Regions from separate parts of the Kineococcus terrestris genome, predicted to be linked through region 1. Evidence: riboswitches for the same ligand, from Rfam matches in the RefSeq annotation. Region 1 holds a riboswitch; the other holds the start of a gene.
The links. A riboswitch is a leader RNA that binds a small molecule or an ion and turns the genes downstream of it on or off. The one in region 1 is predicted to bind S-adenosylmethionine.

Region 1 (3,400 bases):
GCGGCGGCCGCCGAGACGGCCGTCAGCACCGCCAGCAGGCTCAGGTACCCGGCGACCAGCCACGGCGACCCGCCGCCGGCGGCCAGCAGCGCGGCGGCGATCAGCGGGGTCAGCCCGCCGCCGAGGACCGCGCCGATCGAGTAGCCCAGCGAGGCGCCGCTGTAGCGGGTGCGCTCGTCGAACTGCTCGGCGAAGAACGCGCCCTGCGAGCCGTACATGCTGTCGTGGCCGAGGTTGACGGCCACGACGACGGCCGCGCCGATGAGCAGGCCCGCCCCGGTGTCGAACAGCCAGAACGCCGGGACGGTGAACACCGCGGTCAGCACGGCGCCGAACAGGTACACCGGCTTGCGGCCCACCCGGTCCGACAGCCGGCCCCACAGCGGGGTCGCGGCCAGGCTGACGACGGAGGCGACGAGGACCGCGAGCAGGCCGACGTCCGCGCCGTCCTCGCGCACCTGGTTGGTCAGGTAGTTCAGCGCGAACACCGTGTAGAGGACGTAGCCGCCGTTCTGGCCCAGCCGCATGCCCGTCGTCAGCAGGACGCCGCGCGGGTTGCGGCGCAGCACCTCCACGACCGGCTGGCGGGCGACCTCCCCGGCCTCGCGCACCGCGCGGAACGCGGGCGACTCGGTGACCTTCAGCCGGATGAGCAGGCCGACGACGACGAGGACGGCGCTGACCAGGAACGGCACCCGCCAGCCCCAGGAGAAGAACTGCTCGTCGTCCAGCAGCGTGCGCGTCAGCCAGAAGCCGCCGCTGGCCAGCACCATGCCGGCCGCCGAGCCCATCTGCGGCACGGCGCCGTACAGGCCGCGCCGGCCCGGCGGGGCGTGCTCCACGGACAGCAGGACCGCGCCGCCCCACTCCCCGCCCGCGGAGAAGCCCTGCAGCAGCCGGGCCGTGGTCAGCAGCACCGGCGCCCACACGCCGATCTGCGCGTAGGTGGGCAGCAGGCCGATGAGCGTGGTGGACACGCCCATGAGCAGCAGCGCCGCCACGAGGACGACCTTGCGGCCCACCCGGTCGCCCAGGTGGCCGGCGACCGCGCCGCCCAGCGGGCGGGCCACGAAGCCCACCGCGTAGGTGGCGAAGGCCGCGACCGTGCCGGCCGCGGTGCTGGACTGCGGGAAGAACAGCGGGCCCAGGACGAGGGCGGCCGCCGTGCCGTAGAGGTAGTAGTCGTACCACTCGATCGTGGTGCCGACGAAGGAGCCGAGGGCCGCGCGGCGGCGCGCGACGTCGGGGGCGGGCAGGGCGCGCGAGGGCGCGGGGGCGGTGCTCACAGCAGGTGTCTCCCATCGGTCCTGGCGGTAGCACCGTCCCTCGCGGGTGGTTGCTGCGACGTCGACGAGCCAGGTCTCTCGGTCGCTCTGGATGGCCGCCGGGAACGCTAGGCCATCGCCGCGGGAGCGCGCAACGCGCGGCGCTCGTCACGGCGCGTCACGGCGGGCTGTCGCGGCGGGGCTGTTGCGGCGGCGCGGGCGCGGCGGGAGGCTCGCGCCGTGCACAGCGGGGGCGATCTCGGCGCCGAGGAGGCCCTCGCCCTGTTCCGCGCCACCGCCGACAGCGTCGACCTGACGATCTGGACGACCGACGCGGCCGGGCGCTGCACGTTCGTCAACCGCGCCTGCCTGGAGTTCTTCGGCACCACGCCGGAGCGGATGGCCGGGACGTCGTGGCGCTCGATCTGCCACCCCGACGACGCGGACGCCTACCTGCGGGAGTTCGACGAGGCCACGGCGCAGCGGCGCGGGTTCCGCGCGCAGGTGCGGGTGCGCCGCGCCGACGGGCAGTGGCGCTGGGTCGAGACGCAGGCGGCCCCCCGCTTCTCCGCCGACGGCGACTTCCTCGGCCTGACGGGCGCCAACCCCGACGTGACCGACCACCGCCGCCGCGAGGAGGCCGCGGCCGTCCTCGCGGCCGTCGGGGAGGACTTCGCGCGCGAGGAGTTCGGGCTGGCGGCCCTGCGCGGCATCGCGCGCCGCGTCGCCGCGCACACCGGCGCCGACCGCGTCACCGCGTGGGCGGTGGAGCCCGGCGGCGGCGCGGCCGGGCCGGTGCTGGAGGTGGTGGCCGACGAGCCCGGCGGCGCGACCGGCGACGACCCGCCCGGGCCCGGCCCCGCCGCGCGGCTGCGCGCGGGGCGGGTGCTCGTCGAGGGCGGCGACGTCCTCGTGCCGTTCGTCACGGGCGGGCGGTGGGTGTTCCTGCTGCGGGTGCGGGCCGCGGCCGGGCGGCGCTGGCGCGAGGACGAGCTGGACCTGCTCGCCGACGTCGTGCCGCGCGCCTACCTGTGCCTGGTGCGCGAGCGCGAGGAGCGCGCCGTCCGCGAGCGTTGCGCGCGCGCCCGCGAGGTGGCCCGGCAGCTGCAGCGGGCGCTGCTGCCCGGGAGCCTGCCGGTGCTGCCGCGCGCGGAGACGGCCGCCCGCTACCTCGTCGCCGGCGGGGACGGGGCCCGCGCGGGCGGGGACTGGTTCAGCGCCCTCGTGCGGCCGGACGGGCGGCTGGCGCTCGTCGTGGGCGACGTCGTCGGGCACGGGGTGACCGCCTCGGCCGTCATGGGGCAGCTGCGCGCCGTGCTGGAGCAGCGGCTGGCCGACGGCGACGCGCTGCCGGTCGCGCTGGCCGCGCTCGCGCGCACCGCCGCCCGGGTGCCGGGCGCGTCGGCGGCCACGGTGTGCGCGGCGGTCCTCGACCCGGCCACGGGCGAGGTGGAGCACGCCGTGCTGGGCCACCCGCCGCCGCTGGTGGCCGGCCCGGGCGGGGTCCGGCGGCTGCCCGCGGGCGGCGCCGGGCCGCTGACGTCCTCGCTGACGGCCCCCGGCGCGCTGCCGCCCACGGCCGTGGACCGGCTGGCGCCCGGCGAGCTGCTCCTGCTGCACACCGACGGGCTCGTCGAGCGGCGCGGCACGCCCCTGCCGCAGCGCCTGGAGGCCCTGGCGGCCGCCGCCGCGCGCGCGGCCGCCCCGCCCGGGCGCGCGGCCGGTGCCGTCGTCGACGACGTGGTCACCGCCCTGCTCGACGGCGCGGTCCAGGACGACGCGACGGTGCTCGCGGTGCGCCCCCGCCCGCCCGTGGCCCCGCTGCGGTGCGGCGGGCCGGCGGTGCCGTCGTCCGTGCGCCGGCTGCGGCGGGAGGTGGCGGCCTGGCTGGCGGCGGCCGGGGCCGGCTCGCGGGACCGGCGGCTGCTCGCGCTGGCCGCCGGGGAGGCCGTCACCAACGCCGTGGAGCACGCCTACCGCGGCGCCCCGGCGGGGCGGGTGGAGGTGCGGGCGCGGCTGGAGGACGACGGCGCCGCGGTGCTGGAGGTGCGCGACGACGGGCGGTGGCGGCCCGCGGACGCCCACCCCGGCGACCGCGGCCGCGGCCTGGTGATGGTGGGCGCCGCCGGCAGCGT
Region 2 (3,400 bases), on a different contig from region 1:
GCACCGACGCGGGGTCCCGGGCGGCGGCCAGGTCCCGCTCGTCCAGCCGCGGCCGGTGCGCCCACCGGTTGTCGGCGGCGTGCGCCGGGTCGGCGGCCCAGTCCGGGTCGCCGGGCGCGGCGACCTCGTCCCCGGACCAGACGACGGGGATGCCGCCCCAGGCGAAGACGACGGCGTGGGCCAGCAGGTGCCGGGCCAGCGCGGCGTCCACCTCGGCCTCCAGCCCGGCGCGCGCCCGCGGGTCCCCCGTCCCGGCGGCCAGCGCCTCGCGCGCCGCGGTCAGCCCGACGAGGTCCGCGCACGTGCCGCTGATGCGCCGGTCCCCCGTCGCCGGGTTCTCCTGGAACACCAGGCCCCGCGCGGTGGAGCCCTCGAAGGCGCCGGAGTACCAGTCGGACAGGAACGAGCGGTGGGCGTGCCCGTCGAGGCCGACGGCCGCGGCGTCGGCGTCGGAGACGGCCCAGCCGATGTCGTCGTGGCAGCGCGCGTAGGTGATCCACGCGGTCGTCGTCGGCACGGTGGGCAGCGCCCGCAGCGCCTGCGCGGCCAGCCGCACGTCCTGCGCCGCCAGCGACGACCACACCTGCACCATGAGGGTGTTGTGGTACGCCAGGTCGCTGACGCGGCCGTGGTGGCGGCCCCGGCCGAGGTAGTGCACCAGGTCGTCGGGCGCGACGATCGCCTCCGCCTTCAGCAGCACCGCGGGGCAGGCGATCCGGGTCAGCGCGCGCAGCACCTGCACCACCGAGTGCACCTCGGGCTGGTTCTGGCAGTTCGTGCCCATCCGCTTCCACAGGAACGCCACCGCGTCCAGGCGCAGCACCTCCACCCCGAGCTCGGCCAGGAACAGCACGACCTCCGCGAACTCGGCGAGGACCTCGGGGTTCGACCAGTCCAGGTCCCACTGGAAGGAGTTGAACGTCGTCCACACCCAGCCGCCGAGCTCCTCGTCGAAGGTGAAGTTCCCGGGGGCGAAGTCGGGGAACACCTCCGGCAGGGTGCGCTCGTAGGCGTCGGGCAGCTCCCGGTCGGCGAACACGTGGAAGTAGCGGCGGTAGCGCTCGTCGCCGGCGCGGGCCGCGCGGGCCCACGCGTGCTCGCGGGCGACGTGGTTGAGCACGAGGTCCAGCACGAGGCTGGTGCCGCGCGCGCGCAGGGCGCTCGCCAGCGCGCGCAGGTCCTCCACGTCGCCGAGGTCCTCGCGCACGGCGCGGTAGTCGGCCACGGCGTAGCCGCCGTCGCTGTCGCCCTCGCGCGGGCGCAGCAGCGGCATGAGGTGCAGGTAGGTGACGCCGAGCTCGCCGAGGTGGTCCAGCCGGCCGGCGACGCCGGCCAGGGTGCCCGCGAACCGCTCGGTGTAGGCGGCGTAGCCGACGGCGCGCGGGGACTGGAACCAGTCGGGGCGCAGGGTGCGGGCCTGGTCCAGGCGGTGCAGGTCGTCGGGCCGGCGGGCGCACGCCCCGGCGGCCAGGCGCAGCAGCCGGGCCGCCAGGTCGTCGGCGACGTCGGGGGCGTGCAGGCCGGCCAGGCCGCTGCGCAGGTCCTCCCACCAGCGCTCCACCCGCAGCGCGAACACCTCGCGGCGCGCGGGCGGCAGGGCGCCCAGCAGCCCTTCCACCAGCCCGGCGGGCACCTGCCACGCCGCGCCGCCCGCACCACCACCCGCGCCGCCGGTCGTCGTCGTCCCGGTCATCGGTCCCCCCGCGCTGCTGTTGACACGTCCAGGACCCCTTCCTACCGTGACCGCAGGTCAAGAGCGGCAGCGTGAAGCCCTGGCTGGCTGCCCGGCAACCCTCCACCGCGGTGGGGTGCTCCAGGTGACGACCCGGCCGGGCGGTGGGCGCCCGGCAAGCGCGGCTCCGCGGAGCCCGGCCCGGAAGCAGGTCCTCGTGCCCGAACGCCCCAGCGCCCTGACCACCCGCGTGCCCGCGCAGCACCGCCTGCGCGACGCGCCGGCCCTGCTGCACGTGGAGGGCGTGGTCGAGCACGGCGACGAGCGCGGGCGGCTGCTGGGCTTCCCGACGGCGAACGTCGCGGTGCCCGAGCACGGGCTGCGCGACGGCGTGTGGGCCGGCACGGTGCAGGTGGACCCGGCCGCCGGCGGGCCGGTGCACGTGGCCGCCGTGTCGGTGGGCCACCGCCCCACGTACTACGGCAAGGACGGGCAGCGGCTGCTGGAGGCGCACCTGCTCGACTTCGACGGCGACCTGTACGAGCGCACCGTGCTGGTGCGCCTGCACGAGCGGCTGCGCCCTCAGCGCCGCTACGCCGGCTCCAGCGAGCTCGTGGAGCAGCTGCGCCTGGACGTGGCCGCGACCCGCGCGTGGGCGCTGCGGGCGGGCCTGCCCGGCTGAGGGCGCTCCCGCGGGCACCGGCCGGGTCAGCTCCCGGTGTAGCGGCCGGGGCGGTGGTTCATCGCCAGCACGAGGTTGAGCACGACCGCGCCCGCGGCCGACAGCGCGGCCACCGCCGGGCCGACGACCGCGACGGACGCGGTGACCACGGCGACGTCGAGCACCATCTGCACGTAGCCGGCCCGCCAGCCGAGCCGTTCCTGCAGCACCAGCGCCAGGACGCCGAACCCGCCGAGGCTGGCGCGGTGGCGGAACAGCACGAGCAGGCCGGTGCCGGCCACGAGGTTGCCGGCGAGCACCGCGTAGACGGGGTCGATCCGCAGGTCCGGCAGGCAGGCCGCCTGCAGGGGGCTGAGCAGGGACACCGCCGCCACCGCGAGCGCCGAGCGCAGCGTGAACGCCCAGCCCTTGACCCGCACGGCCAGCACGACGAACGGCAGGTTCACCAGCGGGAACAGGACCCCGAAGGGCAGCCCGGCCGCGTAGCCGAGGAGCAGGGCGAGCCCCGCGGTGCCGCCGGTGACGGCCGAGGCCGCGTGCAGCAGGTGCAGGCCCAGGGAGGCCAGGAACGTCCCGACGAGCAGGCCGGCCACGTCCTCGGCGCGCGAGTGGGGCAGCGGCGCTGCCGCGGCGGGTGGCCGGGTCGCGGCCGGTCCGGTCGTCGTCACCCGCGCAGCGTCGCGACGCCGGACGCCGGTGCGCAAGCGGGACTGCTCCGGACGGGCAGATCGTTCACCGGCGGACCCGTGCAGCGGCAGATTGCGCAGTAGAGCGGTGCCGGTCGGGGCCGGCGGCCTCAGAGAGCCGTGCCGAGCAGCGAGCCGATCCCGTAGGTGACGAGCATGGCGACGGCTCCCCCGCCGGTGACGCGCAGCACGGCCCGGCGCGGGTCGGCGCCACCGAGGCGGGCGCTGACGACACCGGTGGCGGCGAGCGCGAGCAGGACCGCGGCGAAGCAGGCCGACGCCCGCACCGCGTCGGGGGGCAGCAGCACGGCCAGCAGGGGCAGCGCCGCGCCGAGGGTGAAGGCCAGCACCGACGCCCAC

Region 2: another riboswitch for S-adenosylmethionine. It lies ahead of AB8M62_RS12755 (riboflavin kinase); the one in region 1 lies ahead of AB8M62_RS09085 (MFS transporter).

The regions. Positions count from the first base shown of each region.
Region 1 is NZ_JBEUEI010000012.1:20,167-23,566, forward strand. Features, by position in the region: gene AB8M62_RS09085 (MFS transporter) at 1-1,286, opposite strand, end outside; SAM riboswitch class I at 1,296-1,384, opposite strand; gene AB8M62_RS09090 (SpoIIE family protein phosphatase) at 1,506-3,400, shown strand, end outside.
Region 2 is NZ_JBEUEI010000019.1:23,988-27,387, reverse strand. Features, by position in the region: gene AB8M62_RS12760 (alpha-amylase family glycosyl hydrolase) at 1-1,693, opposite strand, end outside; SAM riboswitch class IV at 1,749-1,860, shown strand; gene AB8M62_RS12755 (riboflavin kinase) at 1,890-2,354, shown strand; gene AB8M62_RS12750 (YitT family protein) at 2,381-3,022, opposite strand; gene AB8M62_RS12745 (VIT1/CCC1 transporter family protein) at 3,151-3,400, opposite strand, start outside.